DNA from 4 places in the Sphingomonas sp. Marseille-Q8236 genome. Region 3 is predicted to be linked to each of the others. Evidence: predicted binding sites of a transcription regulator. Region 3 holds the regulator's gene; each other region holds the start of a gene.
What was found. The regulator LexA, encoded in region 3, represses DNA repair genes until DNA is damaged. The targets are predictions, from matches to a motif close to GTTCCNCNCTTGTTCT.
Positions count from the first base shown of each region.

Region 1: a site for LexA is predicted at 2,295-2,310, ahead of ACWPWT_RS20175 (ImuA family protein). Genes of this name have one in related genera too.
Region 2: a site for LexA is predicted at 1,642-1,657, ahead of ACWPWT_RS14865 (ImuA family protein). Genes of this name have one in related genera too.
Region 4: a site for LexA is predicted at 1,647-1,662, ahead of ACWPWT_RS17755 (ATP-dependent helicase). Genes of this name have one in related genera too.

Region 1 covers NZ_CBCOPO010000003.1:243,684-247,271, reverse strand. The annotation lists gene ACWPWT_RS20180 (strawberry notch family protein) at 1-2,125, opposite strand, end outside; gene ACWPWT_RS20175 (ImuA family protein) at 2,329-3,090, shown strand; gene ACWPWT_RS20170 (Y-family DNA polymerase) at 3,305-3,588, shown strand, end outside.
Region 2 covers NZ_CBCOPO010000002.1:548,938-552,525, forward strand. The annotation lists gene ACWPWT_RS14860 (Y-family DNA polymerase) at 1-944, opposite strand, end outside; gene ACWPWT_RS14865 (ImuA family protein) at 862-1,626, opposite strand; gene ACWPWT_RS14870 (SOS response-associated peptidase family protein) at 2,103-2,729, shown strand; gene ACWPWT_RS14875 (MBL fold metallo-hydrolase) at 2,732-3,588, shown strand, end outside.
Region 3 covers NZ_CBCOPO010000001.1:2,466,378-2,469,965, reverse strand. The annotation lists gene moaC (cyclic pyranopterin monophosphate synthase MoaC) at 1-125, shown strand, start outside; gene ACWPWT_RS11815 (molybdopterin molybdotransferase MoeA) at 172-1,377, shown strand; gene lexA (transcriptional repressor LexA) at 1,433-2,116, shown strand; gene ACWPWT_RS11805 (ComEC/Rec2 family competence protein) at 2,107-3,588, opposite strand, start outside.
Region 4 covers NZ_CBCOPO010000002.1:1,136,806-1,140,393, forward strand. The annotation lists gene ACWPWT_RS17750 (inorganic phosphate transporter) at 1-1,451, opposite strand, end outside; gene ACWPWT_RS17755 (ATP-dependent helicase) at 1,665-3,588, shown strand, end outside.

The DNA.
Region 1 (3,588 bases), on a different contig from region 3:
CGTATACGGCGATCTGATCGTCGGTGAGCTGATGCTCGAGGATGTCGTACTCCACGCCCGCGAAGCTCAGCGCGCGTGCCGTGTACAGCCCCTGCATCTTGAGGTCGCGCGCGATCAGCTCGAGGGCCGCCATACCGCCGCGCCGCAAGCTTTCAACGAAGGCGCGGCGATCCGCGAAGGCGGTACCTTGACCCCACAGGCCGAGGCGGGTCGCATAGGCAAGATTGTTCACATCGGAGGCACCGGTGGCCGAGACGTAGAGGACTCGCGCGCGTGGAAGGAGGTTCTGCAGCCGCACGCCTGCGATGCCTTGATCCGATCCGTCCTTCGTGCCGAACCGGCCTTCGCCTCCAGCTACACCGGCCATCTCGTGTGCTTCGTCGAAGACGAGCATACCTTCGAAGCTATCACCCGCCCAGTCGAGGATCTGCTGGAGGCGACTGCCCTTATCGCCGCGGCTCGATCGCAGCGTCGCATAGGTGAGAAAGAGGACGCCCTCTCCGGCGCCGATGGCCGTACCGAGCTTCCATTGGTTGAGATGCTGGATGTCGAGTGCGAGTCCTCCCACCGCGGTCCAGTCCCGTCGCGCGTCCTCAAGGAGCGTTTCGGTCTTCGAGATCCAGACGTGCCGGCGATGACCGCGGAGCCAATGATCGAGGATGATAGACGCGACTTGCCGACCCTTTCCCGCCCCGGTTCCATCGGCGAGGAAGAAGCCCGTCCGATACGGGCGACCTTCATCGTCCGGAATCAGGGTCAGGCCTTCCTCGCCGGGATGAAATCGGCCGGGAAGGTCGCGCTGAAAGGCGTCACCAGCGTAGATCAGCGTCTCGAGCTGCGCGTCCGACAGGACCTGGCTTTCGAGAATGGCGACGGGAAGGTTCGGCGCATAATGCGGTTGCGGTGCGGTGATCGACCCCATTGCGATCGATTCCACCAAGGCGGTTGGATGCTGCGCGGCGTCCTCAATCACAATGCGGCTTGGTCGATAGGGAAGGTAGACGCCAGCGGCTTCGCCTACCGGTGCCGGATCGTCGAGCACCGCATAGGAGATGTCCCGCATCACGGCAGAGGGCGTAGGGCGGGCAAGTGGCGTCGCCAGCCGGGGACGAGCCGCAAGAGCACCGAGCAACGACGACGGCCTGGGAACCGGCGATGAAGGCGCCGCGACCCGTGTAGGCGCTGGGAAGGCCACGATATGTCCGAGGGCATCGCTGAGGGTGGAGCAACGGATCAGCTCTGCTTCTCCTGAGCGCCCCTTCTCGAGGACCATGATCTTCACAGCCTGACCCGTACCGTGCTTCGCATAGGCATTGGGGGGCAGCGCAAGATGCAACGTCAGTGCGCAGCCCTCCGTCGCCCTTTTCCAGGCTCGACTTGACGTATCGACCCGTTCGGGGAGAACGGCCGCACACCGTCCGCCAACAGAAAGCCGGGACAATGTCGAGCGGAGATGTCGGAAGGCCGCGAGCGGATCGGCATGGCGCCCCAGGCTCCGCGAAAACGGCGGATTGATCAGGGCCGCAGTGGGCCGGATGACCGGGTCGAGAAAGTCGTGGATCAGCTCGGCGTCATGCGTGGTGACGGTCGTGTCGGGAAAAGCGGCGCACAACATCGCAGCGCGGGTCGCGTCGAGTTCGTTGAGGACAAGGCGTGCGCCGGCCCGGTGAGCGAAGGTTGCCAGAAGCCCGGTACCGGCGGAGGGCTCGAGGACGAGATCGTCGGACCCGATGCGCGCGGCAAGGGCCGCCAGAAAGGCCAGCGGCGCGGGCGTTGAGAATTGCTGGAGCTCGATCTGCTCTTCGCTGCGCACACTATGGGTCGGCAGGTTGGACACCAGCCCGTTGAGCTCCGCGAGGCAGGCCGCAGGCCCTGCGGGCAAGTCCGCGGTCGCGAGGTAAAGGACCTGGGCCAGTTCCAGCACGTCATAGGCGTCGCGCAGTGACCAGCGACCGTCGGCTGAGGACGTGCCGTGCGCCTGTTCCATAAGCCACAGCAACGACTCCCGCTTTACCGGGTCTTTCCTGGCGATGATCACGGCGAGCGCCCTGGCGGCCGTGATCGATGGCGCGGCAAACTCCAGCTCGGAAGCATCGAGGAGGCGGGCTGCGGGTAGGTGGCGCATCGAGGTTACTCCGTTCTTCCGTCCGGTGTTCATCACCGGATCGACACGCCGGAGGCGGCCTCCCCTCTTGTCGGCCTGGCGAGAATCGACCGGCGAGCTCGGGTTTGATCGCACACGACCCGTCCCATGCCGCCGCACGGAATCGTCTTGACGCGAATGCCAACTTTACGGAACATAAAGGGAACACACTGAGTCTAGCTGATATGTCCGCCGCCCTTCATCCTGCCGTCCCCGGCATTGACCATTTGCGCAGGATCGCTTCGCCGGCGACCGACTTCAGGGTCATGCCGTTTGGCATCGCGGCGCTCGACGCACGGCTGGGGGGAGGGGGCTTACGGGCGGGGGCGTTGCACGAAGCTACGCCGCGCAGCCCCTCGCTCGCCGATGATGCGGCCGCAACGCTCTTCCTCGCCGGCATCGCCGCGCGGGAAGCGATCGCCACAGGCGGTCTGGTGTTATGGGTGAGCTGCCGCACTGATCTCTACGCGCCGGCGCTGGAGCAAGCGGGGCTGCCGGCCGCAAGCGTGATCTATGCCCAGCCAAGGGACGATACCGCGCTCCTGGCGGTGGTCGAGGACGCGGTGCGTGACGGCACGCCGTGTGCGATCGTCGCCGAGGCGAGCAAGGTTTCAATGGTCGCGACGCGACGCTTGCAGCTCGTCGCGGGTGATGCCGACATACCCATTCTTCTCCTTCGCCGCGCGCGCCGTCTCGGCCAGGAAGTCTTCAACGAGCCGTCCGCAGCCTGGACGCGCTGGCGCATCGGGTCCGTTTCGTCCCAGCGCCTCGCGGTCGCGGGGGTGGGTCGTCCGCGTTGTTCGCTGGAGTGCAGCCGCCAACGTGGTGGCGAGAGCTTCACCATGATCGTGGAGGGCAGCGATGAGACGGGTCGTCTCGCTGTTCCTGCCGACCTTAGCCATCGATCGGCTGAGGCGGCTGGAACGGTCCGCTCTGCAGCAGCCTGAACGGTCTGTCCTCGAGGTGCCGATCGACGACGATCCGGGGGACTGTTCGGTGCCCCGGGGCGGCGGATGGCGTCCGGGCGCCCGGTGGGCGCGGCAAGGGCTGCCGACGCGGGCTGTTGTTGAGGCACAGATCGCAGCGCTTCCAACGCATGCGCGTCCCCCCGTACGCGAACTCGGTCGCCGGTCGGAGGCGGCCAGCCATCCGTTTAAGGCCATGGTGCAGGCTGCTCCGACATCGCCCCATCCCCTCCCATTGCTGGGGCACGCGCCGCTGGCGTTGGTAGGCAAGGTCGGGCGGCGAGAAGACATCGTCGCCGCGTGCGATGGGGCGCGCGCCCTGGGCGTGTATCCGGGCATGGCGGCGACCCACGCACGCGCGCTCGTATCGGACCTCGACGTCCGCCCGGCTGATCCGGAGGCGGATAGCGCGTTGCTCGATCGCCTGGCCTTGCTCGCCGTACGACGCTGGTCGCCGGTCGCAGCGGCGACGCCGAACGA
Region 2 (3,588 bases), on a different contig from region 3:
TCGTCGAGGCGGCGGACACTCGCCATGCCTAGCCGCCGGGCGAGCGGCCCGCGCGGCAGCGGCAGGAGATCGGCGATCCGGTCGAGCCCAAACCGGCCCGCCGCCGCCGTCGCTTCCGGCGTAAGGCGGAGCGCGGCGGGCGGTAAGGGGGCGATCGCCTGGGCCTCTTGTCCGCCGGGAACCAGCAGGATCGCATCGCGACCGAAACGGGCGAGCGCATGAGCTGCGCCCGGCGTGGAGGCGACCGTCACACGCGCGGTCAGGCCGAAACGTCGGCAGAACCGGACCAGTCGCTGGCAGAAGCGCGCTTCGCCACCGTGCAGATGCGCGACGCCGCTCAGGTCCAGCCACAGCCCGTCCGATCCGCTGACCGCGGCGGTCGGTGTCCAATGGCGCACGGCATGGAGCGCCAGATCCGCCAGCAACGCTATATCTGCCGCCCGGTCGGCGGGGCGGATGTCGAGATCCGGGATCAGCGCCCGCGCTTGCGTCACCGCCATGCCCGGGGTCAGTCCGAGCGTCATCGCCGCCGGGCAAGCGGCGGCGATGACCTGCCGCTGTCCGATCTGCTCGGCCAATACCATCGGCACGAGGTTCAACGCGGGTGCTGGCCCTGATACTGCCTTGTGCTGGCCCAGTGCGCTGGAGTGTTTGAACGGATGGTCCGCCGTCTCGGACCGGCGGCCCAACTCGCGCATCGGTGGGCGCTGGTGCAGCGGCAGTGCTGCTACCTGCTCCTCCACCGCCCCACGCGCCGCGCCTTGCTGCGCCCAGCGCGCACCGGGACGCCAGCCGCCGCCCCGCGGCACCGAGCAGGCACCGGGGTCGTCGTCAATGGGAAGCATAGGCGCGGGCCTCGGTTCAGGCAGCGCGCGCGGCCGCTCCAACCGTCGCAGTCGCTCGATCGCGAGATGCGGCAGGTAGAGCGAGGCGACCCGTGTCATCGCATGCCTCCAATTCCATCGTGAAGCCCGGGCCGCCGCGCTGGCGCGCCAGCTCGACCATCCATCGTGCGCGGCCGACCCCTGGGGCGGGGAGCGGCGTGGAGGGCGCGCAGGCGATCCGCCACCGTGTCCTCGCCGCCGACAGTTCGGTCAGTGGGCAGGTGCCCTGTCGGCGCCAGCGGCGCGAAAGCAGGGCAGGGGTATTTCCCGTCATCGCCGCCAGCTGCAGTCGCCGGGTCGCAACCATGTCGGCGCGCTTTACCTCGCCGACGACCGCTGCAAGCCCGCCATGGCGCAGGCCATCCTCCATGACGGCAAGAACGTCCTTGTCCTCACGTACCTCGGCGAAGAACAGCGTGGCAGGGCTGAGTCCGGCCTGTTCGAGACCCGGCGCATAGAGATCGAACCGGGTGAGCGCCCAGAGCACCCGGCGACCGCTTTGCGCCGCCGCGCGCGCGGCAATTCCCACCGCAAACAGCGTGGCAGCCGCGTCATCTGTAAGGGTCGGTGTCGCCGAAGACGTCTCATGCAAACCGCCGAGCGCCAGGCCGCCGCCCGTCAATCGCGTGTCTACCGCCTCTATGCCGAAAGGCAGGACCGCACCCTCACTGCCGCGCACAGCGCCTATAGCGCCCCGCAGGCGGGCCAGTGTTTCGAGGGGTGGGGCGGTGGAAGACATCATTGCTGCGACTCATATGTTCGCTATATGTTCCGTTGATTCCGTAAGCAGGTCAAGGCGTTGCGGAAGCGGATCGATAATCGGAACGGGACAGGGTCGTGGCAGAAGAGGGCCGCAAAAGGGGTAGCCAGGAAGGCGGGGCAGGGGCCGATCACGATCATATCGGGCGGCGTCTGCGTACGTTGGAGGAGTGTGCCCTGCACAAGCGCACGCTGCGCCTCAGCTGTCCGAAATGCGGTCACGTCCGCGTCTTCGATGCGGTTGCGCTCTGGTGGATGTTTCACCGGCGAGGTTGGGACGGGACGCTGGGTGTGGTTGCTCGACGGCTATGTTGCTCGGCATGCCAGGCGGAAGGACGCATCCAGCGTCCCCATGTGTTGATCGGGCGTGACCAGCCCACCGGCGCTTCTCTGCCCTATCCGGACGCCGCGACGTGGAAGAAGCTTGTCTCGCGCTGCCGGTCGTGATCGAACAGGCGAATGTGTAATCTTTACAATATCCAGGTCGATCCTCGCAGCTATTTCGACGCGCTTGCCGCGGTCGACGACGCGAGCAACACGCTGGAGATCGAGAAGGATTACGCAGCGCCGGGAAAGCCCGGCTATGTCGTTCGTGTCGAGGAGGGCCGACGGGTGCTCAGCACCATGCGCTGGGGCTTCCCGACCCGCAAACCGCGCAAGCGGCCAGCGCACGAGGGGGAACTGCCCTTTCTCTACGACTGGTGGACGAACGCCCGGAACATGCAGAGCAACATGTGGAAGCCGTGGCTGCTAAAGGCCGAGCATCGTTGTCTTGTGCCCTTTACCCGCTTCTCCGAACCCAAGGCCGCCGCCGATCGGCAGGCACCCGGCGACACCAACTGGTGGTTTACCGTCGAGGATCAGGCGGTGCCGTGCTTCGCCGGGCTATGGAAGGTCGATCAGGATCATGACCGGGTCTATGCCTTCTGCACGACCGAGCCCAATCCGCTGGTGGCGCCCAAGCACCCCAAGGCGATGCCGGTGATCCTGCTGGCCGAAGATCAGGAACGCTGGCTGACCGCCCCGGTCGAGGACGCGCTCAGCTTGCTGACGGCCTATCCCTCGCAGCTGATGAGCGTCGCCTGACCATGGCCCGCAACCGCTATTATGACGGTCCGCCGAGTGATCACTACGACGGCACGCGCTTCTTCAACCCGGGGCAGGCCAGCACCGACCGGGGCCTGCGCGCGGTGCTCCGCTGGAAGCTGGCGGGCGGTGCCGCCAAGTGGCCGAAGTCAGTGCCGGTCACGCCCGCACGACCCGAGCCGCGCGTGGATGGCCTGTGCGTGACGATGGTCGGCCATGCGTCGCTGTTGATCCAGGTGGCGGGGGTCAACATCCTCACCGACCCGGTCTGGTCGAAGCGCGCCAGCCCGTTCCGCCGCGTCGGACCGAAGCGGGTGACCGCGCCGGGGATCGCGTTCGAGGATCTGCCGCCGATCGATGTCGTGCTGCTGAGCCATGCCCATTACGACCATCTCGACCTCGACACGTTGCGGCGCCTCCACGCCGCGCACAATCCCCTAATGGCGATGCCGCTCGGCAATGATGCGGTCGTCCGGGCAGCGGTACCGGCCGCGCGATGCGTGACCGGCGACTGGTGGGACCGGCTCGACCTCGGCGGCGGCCTCGCGACAACGCTGACCCCGGCCAACCACTGGTCGAACCGCTGGCCGAGCGACACGCGCATGACGCTGTGGAGTGGGCATTATCTCGACACGCCTTCCGGGACGATCTGGTTCGTCGGCGACACCGGCTATGGCGATGGACGCATCTTTAGCGAAGTTCGCGAGCGGCTCGGCGCACCCGACGTCGTGCTGATCCCGATTGGCGCCTATGCCCCGCGATGGTTCATGGCCGCACAGCATGTCGATCCAGCCGAGGCGGTGCGGATCTTCAAGGACGTCGGGGCAGGGCGCGCGCTCGGCATCCATTGGGGGACCTT
Region 3 (3,588 bases):
CGGCTGTGTCGGTCACGCTGCTGACCGTTTATGACATGGCAAAGGCGCTGGATAAGTGCATGGCGATCGGCGATATTCGCCTGGTGTCGAAGACCGGCGGCAAGTCGGGCGACTGGCACGCCTGACGCCGGGAACGACGATCGGCCGCGAAACGTCCTTGGGCCAACAGGAGTGACCGTCATTCTTCTACCCGTCGCCGAAGCCCAGCAGCGTCTGATCGCGCTCGCCACCGATCGCCCGATCGTCGACCTCCCCTTGCGACAGGCCGCGGGCCGTTGGGCAGCACGTGACGTGCTGGCGGCGCGAACCCAGCCCGCCAGCGACCTGTCGGCGATGGACGGCTATGCGATCCGCTTCGCCGACATGCCTGGGCCTTGGACGGTGATCGGCGAAAGTGCCGCTGGACGTCCCTTCCCCGACAGCATCGGGCCGGGCCAGGCGACCCGCATTTTCACCGGCGCGGCCATGCCGCCCGGCGCCGATGCCGTGCTGATCCAGGAGGAAGCCGGCCGCGACGGCACGATGCTGATCCTGACCGGCGAAGGTCCCGCGCATCCGGGCCGCAATGTCCGCCGCCGGGGTCTCGATTTCTCGTCGGGGGACCGGCTGATCGCCGCGGGCCAGCGACTGACCCCCGCGCGGATCGCCGTCGCAGCGACCGGCGGCCATGGCACCCTGCCCGTCCGTCCGCCGGTCCGCGTCGCCATCGCTGCGACGGGAGACGAACTCGTCCCGCCGGGAATGGGCGACCCTGCCGCGCTCCCCGAATCGAACGGCGTCATGCTCGGGGCGATGCTGGCCGACCTGCCGGTGGAGATCATCGACCTCGGCATATTGCCCGACAATTTGGAGCACCTGCGCGACGCCTTTGCGGGGGTGCGCGCCGATCTGCTTGTCACCACCGGCGGCGCGTCGGTGGGCGATCACGACCTGGTCCAGCCCGCGCTGAAGGCGGCGGGGGGAAGCATCGATTTCTGGCGGATCGCGCTACGCCCTGGCAAGCCGATGATGGCAGGGCGGCTAGGCGAGACGGTGGTGCTCAGCCTGCCGGGTAATCCGGTATCCGCCTTCGTCACCGCGACCCTGTTCGTCCGCCCGCTGATCGCACATATGGCGGGCCCCCCCCCGCCCTCCCCCCCCCCCCCCCCCCCCCCCCCCCGCGCCGATCCCCGCGATCCTGGGCGAGGATCTGCCCGCAATGGACCCAGGATCGACTATCTTCGCGCCGCGATGATCGACGGGCGCGTCCATGCCGCGGCGATCCAGGACAGTTCGATGCTGCTGACTTTGGCACGGTCGACCTGCCTGGTGATCCGTCCGCCTCATGCTCCGGCGGCGCGCCAGGGCGACTCGGCGGAAATCCTGATGCTCGCTTGACGCAAGCCCAAACGTTCCATATAAGTTCCACGTCTGTTCTGGACGGAGGATCGCGATGCTCACCGCAAAGCAGCATGAGCTTGTCTGCTTCATCAATGACCGTTTGAAGGAAACCGGCGTGTCGCCGTCCTTCGAGGAGATGAAGGAGGCGCTGGACCTCAAGTCCAAATCGGGCGTCCACCGCCTGATCTCCGCGCTGGAGGAACGCCATTTCATTCGTCGCCTGCCCAACCGCGCCCGCGCGCTGGAGGTGTTGCGGATGCCCGATCGGCCCGAAAAGCCGGTAACGGCTTCGGCTCCCGCTTCGGACAATGTCCGCAGTCCCTCGGTCCGTCCGCTGGCCGAGCCCGCCAATGACGTGGTCGAAATCCCGCTTCACGGCCGGATCGCCGCCGGTCTTCCTATCGAGGCGTTCGAGGGCAGTTCCACTCTGGCCGTGCCCGCTGCGCTGTTGGGTTCGGGCGAGCATTATGCGCTGGAAGTCTCGGGTGATTCGATGGTCGAGGCGGGCATTCTGGACGGCGACTATGCGCTGATCCGCCGGACCGATGTGGCGCGCGATGGACAGATCGTCGTCGCCTTGATCGATGATTCGGAGGCGACGCTCAAATATTTCCGGCGAGAGGGCTCGATGGTCCGCCTCGACCCGGCCAACCGTGCTTATGATCCTCAGCGTTATGCGCCCGCGCAGGTGCGGGTGCAGGGCAAGCTGTCGGGCATCCTGCGCCGCTACGATTGAGGGCGGCTCGCCGGATCGGCAGCGGCCTCCACCCAGGGGTGACGGTCGCCCGGCTGGCGGACCATATCGACTCGCGGTGGGTCGAGCCGGATCGCCAGCCCGCCCGTCCCTCGTAATGCGGGGGCGTCCAGTTTCAGCCAATGTGGGTGACACGCGGCGGGCAGACGGCGATCCGCGATGACGATGTCCATGTGGGAGCATAACGCGATCAGGTCGTCCCATGGCACGGCATAACCGCTACGGGTCGCGGCGACCTGCCAGAGACGTCTGCCCCTTGCGATCCGGGTCACGCACATGTCCTGCCCGCACCGCGCGCCCGGCTGATCGGCGAGAGCCTGTGGCTCCGCATCGGAGCCGCCCATTTCCGAAAGGGTCGAGCGCATATAATCGCCCGCACGATCGCGCAAAAGGGCAACGCCCTTGCCGGTGGACACCGCGACATGGCGGCCATCACCCGTGACGATCAGGTCCGGCGCCGGTGCCGCCAACATCGCGGCAAAACCCATGGCTAGAATCGGCATTCCCGACCAACGCCAGCCGGTACGCCATAGCGCCACCCATAGTCCGCCCCCGAGCGCCGCCGCAAAGGCCCAGACGGGCGCGACTGGCAAAGCCACCACGGCGCCGGGCATGGCCGCGACATGATGGGCGAGCGCCAGCAGCAAGCTAAGCGATCTCTCCAACATCCACCAGAAGGGCGCGCCCAGGCCCAGCGGCTCCAGAAGCAGCGCCATCATTTCCAGCGGCATCGCGACGAACGTCGTCCAGGGAATGGCGACGATATTCGCCATCGCACCGTAAAGCCCGGCCTTGTGAAAGTGGAAGATCGCGATGGGCATCAACGCCGCCTCGACCACCAGCCCCGTCACCAGCAACGCCCCCAGATGGCGCAGCATCGACCATCGCCAGTCCGGATGCGGGCCGAACCAACGTCGCATCGCTGCATGATCGTGAAGCGCGACGATGGCCGTGATCGCGGCGAAGGATAGCTGGAAGCTCGCCCCCACCAACGCCTCGGGCCGGAAGACCAGCACGATCAACGCCCCGGCCGCGACGAGGCGCAACGTCATCGCCTCCCGCCCCAGCGCCAGTGCGGCGAGCACCAGCATCGCCGCAACGCAGGACCGAATCGTCGGCACCTCGGCGCCGGTGAGCCAGGTATAGCCGATCGCCGCCAAAGCCCCCGCCGCCGCGCCCACCAAGGGCAAACGCACCCGAAGCGCCAGCCAGGGCCATAGCGCCAGCAGCCGCACCGTCAGCACCATCACGATGCCGACGACCGCCGTGATGTGCAGCCCGCTGACCGACAGCAGATGCGCCAACCCCGCGCGGCGCATCGCCTCAGCATCACCGCCATCGATCGCCCCGACATCGCCCGTGGCGAGCGCAGCCGCGATCCCGCCCGCGCTGCCCGCGATCCGGGACGTGATACGCGCCGACAATTGTTGACGAAGTCCCATGGTGTCGGGGGC
Region 4 (3,588 bases), on a different contig from region 3:
CGCCCCATGAACTCCGCGATCATGATGGTCGCGGCGGTGGTCAACTCGGCCGCGGCTCCCATGCCATAGGTCAGATGCGTCTTGCCGATCCGTTCTCCGACCGTCGTCACGATCCGTTTCCATCCCACCATGGTGCCAAGGCCAAGTGCCAGCGCGACGGTCACCTTTACCCACAGGGGAATATAGCGCGTGCCGCGCTCCAGCTGTGTGGCATAACCGTTGAGCGATTCGATCTCGGTTGCGGTGAAGCGGCTCTTGGCCGTCTCGCTCTTCGTGATCATGCGCGTCGTATCGAGGACGAGATACATGTCGTTGCGCAAATTGGGTACGATTGCGGCGGGCACGCGGCTGAGCGCCCCGTAATTGCCGATCCGCTCGCCAATGTCGCGGGAAAGGACGGAAAGGCCGGTATAGACTTCGGGCTTGTCTACCGCCTTGGCGCGGACGCCGGCGACGACGATCGCACGAGCCTGGTCGATGGTGGGATTTCCGCCCGCGCCATGGGCGGCATAGGCAGCGGAGCCGGTCTGCGCGCTTCGTACGAATGCGGGCATAGCGCTTTCCGGCAACGTCCGGTTCAACGCATAGGCGGTCGGCGCGCAGCCGATAAGGATGAGCATAATGAGGCCCATGCCCTTTTGCCCATCATTGCCGCCATGCGCGAAGCTGACCGCCGTACAGGTGAAGATCAACAGTGCGCGAATGCCACGCGGCGGCGGCGTATCGCCTTCCGGCTCACGATACAGCCGATCGTTGCGCAGGAAACGCTTCATGACAAGGAGAAGCAGCAGCGCAGCGCCGAAACCGATCAGCGGACTGAACAGCAGCGCGGAGAGCACCTTCTGCACCTGTGCCATGTCCACCCCCGACGTGCCGGGAATGGTGGACAGCATCTGGTTGGCGAGCCCCACGCCCAGGATCGATCCGATCAGCGCATGGCTGGACGAATTGGGCAGGCTGACCGCCCATGTCGCCAAATTCCACAGCACTGCCGCCAACAGCAGCGCGAAGATCATCGCAAAGCCCGCCCCCGACCCGACGTGCAGCATCAGATCGATCGGCAGGAGCGTGATGATCGAATAGGCCACTGCCCCCGTCGAGCAGAGCACCCCAAGGAAATTGAAGAAGCCGGACCAGACCACCGCCAGCGGCGCGGGCATGGAATGGGTATAGATCACCGTCGCGACCGCATTCGCGGTGTCGTGAAAGCCATTCACGAACTCGAAACCCAGCGCGATCAATAGCGCAAGGCCCAAGAAGGCGAAGACGCCGATCGCCATCGGCTCTCCGACCCGCGCCGTGTCCAGCGCGATGCTGTAGCCCGCATAGGCCAGCCCGCCGACCAACAGGCCCGCGAATATCCAGCGCCCCATGGGATGAAGGCTGGCATCGAGACGGGGACCACGAGCGCGCGATTCGGATTGGCCACCGGCGAGTGCAAAGGATGTCATGGTGATCCCCCGTTGCGCTTCTCTGGTGACAATTTGATGACGCCAGACTTGGCGTATTCCCATCCCGGAACGTGCCGCGGAGTTTGCAGGTCGCATTCTGAGGCGGCGGTGCCCAGAAGGATCGGGTTCGGTAAGGCTCGCAGCCGGGGAAACAATTCTTCCGATGCACACTGGATGGTTGCCCCGCCTGCAAACGTTCCCTAACTGTTCGCGATGACTCCTGCCCACCCCGATCCCGCCGCCCAGCTCGCCGATTATCCCTATCTGCGGACACTCAATCCGGCGCAGCGAGAGGCGGTCCTGACCACGGACGGGCCGGTCCTGGTTCTGGCGGGGGCGGGTACGGGCAAGACGGCGGCGCTGACCGCGCGGCTGGCGCATCTGCTCTACACGCGCAAAGCCTGGCCTTCCGAGATCCTGTCCGTCACCTTCACCAACAAGGCGGCGCGCGAGATGCGGGAACGGGTCGGTCGGCTGGTCGGCGACGCGGTGGAGGGGATGCCGTGGCTAGGCACCTTCCACGCCATCGGTGCCAAGATGTTGCGACGCCATGCCGAACTGGTCGGGCTGCAATCCAACTTCACGATCCTGGACACTGACGATCAGCTTCGTCTGCTCAAGCAGTTGATCGTCGCTGCGGACATCGACGAAAAGCGCTTCCCCGCCCGCGCGCTGGGCGGCCTGATCGACGAATGGAAGAATAAGGGGCTGGTGCCCGGCGACATCGATGCGGGCGAGGCAGAGCGTTACGCCAACGGGCAAGGCGCCGAACTCTACCGGCAGTATCAGGAGCGGCTGCGCAGCGTGAACGCCTGCGACTTCGGCGATCTGCTGCTCCACATGTTGACCATATTGAAGACCCATCGCGACGTGCTGGAGCATTATCAGCAGCGTTTCCGCTACATCATGGTCGACGAGTATCAGGACACCAACAGCGTCCAATATCTCTGGCTGCGGCTGCTTGCGCAGGCGCGCAAGAATATCGCCTGTGTGGGCGATGACGACCAATCCATCTATTCGTGGCGCGGTGCGCAGGTCGAGAATATCCTGCGGTTCGAGCGGGATTTTCCCGGCGCAAAGGTCATCCGGCTGGAACAGAATTACCGTTCCACGCCCCATATCCTGGGCGCAGCATCGGGCGTGATCGCCAACAATGGCGGGCGTTTGGGCAAGACCCTCTGGACCGAATTGGATGTCGGTGAAAAGGTTCGCGTGCTTGGCGTATGGGACGGCCCCGAGGAAGCGCGGCGTGTCGGTGAGGAGATCGAGGCGGCGAAACGCTCCGGCACATCCTATGGCGACATCGCCATTCTGGTTCGCGCGTCGCACCAGACCCGCGAATTCGAAGATCGCTTCATCGCGATCGGCATGCCGTACCGCATCGTCGGAGGCTTCCGCTTCTACGAACGCGCCGAAATCCGCGACGCGCTCGCCTATTTACGCATCGTCAACCAGCCTTCGGACGATCTGGCGTTCGAACGGATCGTCAATGTTCCCAAGCGCGGCCTGGGTGACAAGGCTTTGGCAAAGATTCACCAACTTGCCCGGGCGGAGGGATTGCCGTTGACGATCGCCTCGGCCCGTATCCTTGATACCGACGAACTGACGCCGCAGGCGCGCCGCAGCCTGGGCAACCTGGTCGGCGACATCGCCCGGTGGCGCGACATGGCCCGCGACCTCGCCCATCCCGAACTTGCCCGGCAGATGCTGGACGAGAGCGGCTACACTGCGATGTATCAGAACGAAAAATCCGCCGAGGCGGCCGGGCGGCTGGAGAATCTGTCCGAACTCGTGCGCGCCATGGAGGATTACGAGTCGCTCGGCGCCTTTCTGGAGCATGTTTCGCTGGTCATGGACCGGGACGGCGACCAACAGGAACCCGAGGTGACGATCATGACGATCCACGCCGCCAAGGGCCTGGAATTTGATACCGTTTTCCTGGCGGGATGGGAGGAAGGGCTGTTTCCTTCGCAACGCGCCATTGACGAAGGCGGCACCCGCAGTCTGGAAGAGGAACGACGGCTCGCTTATGTCGCCATCACTCGCGCGCGTCGCAAGGCGGTGATCCTGCACGCGGCCAACCGCCGCATCTATGGCCAGTGGACCTCCAGCCTGCCCAGCCGGTTCGTCGGCGAAC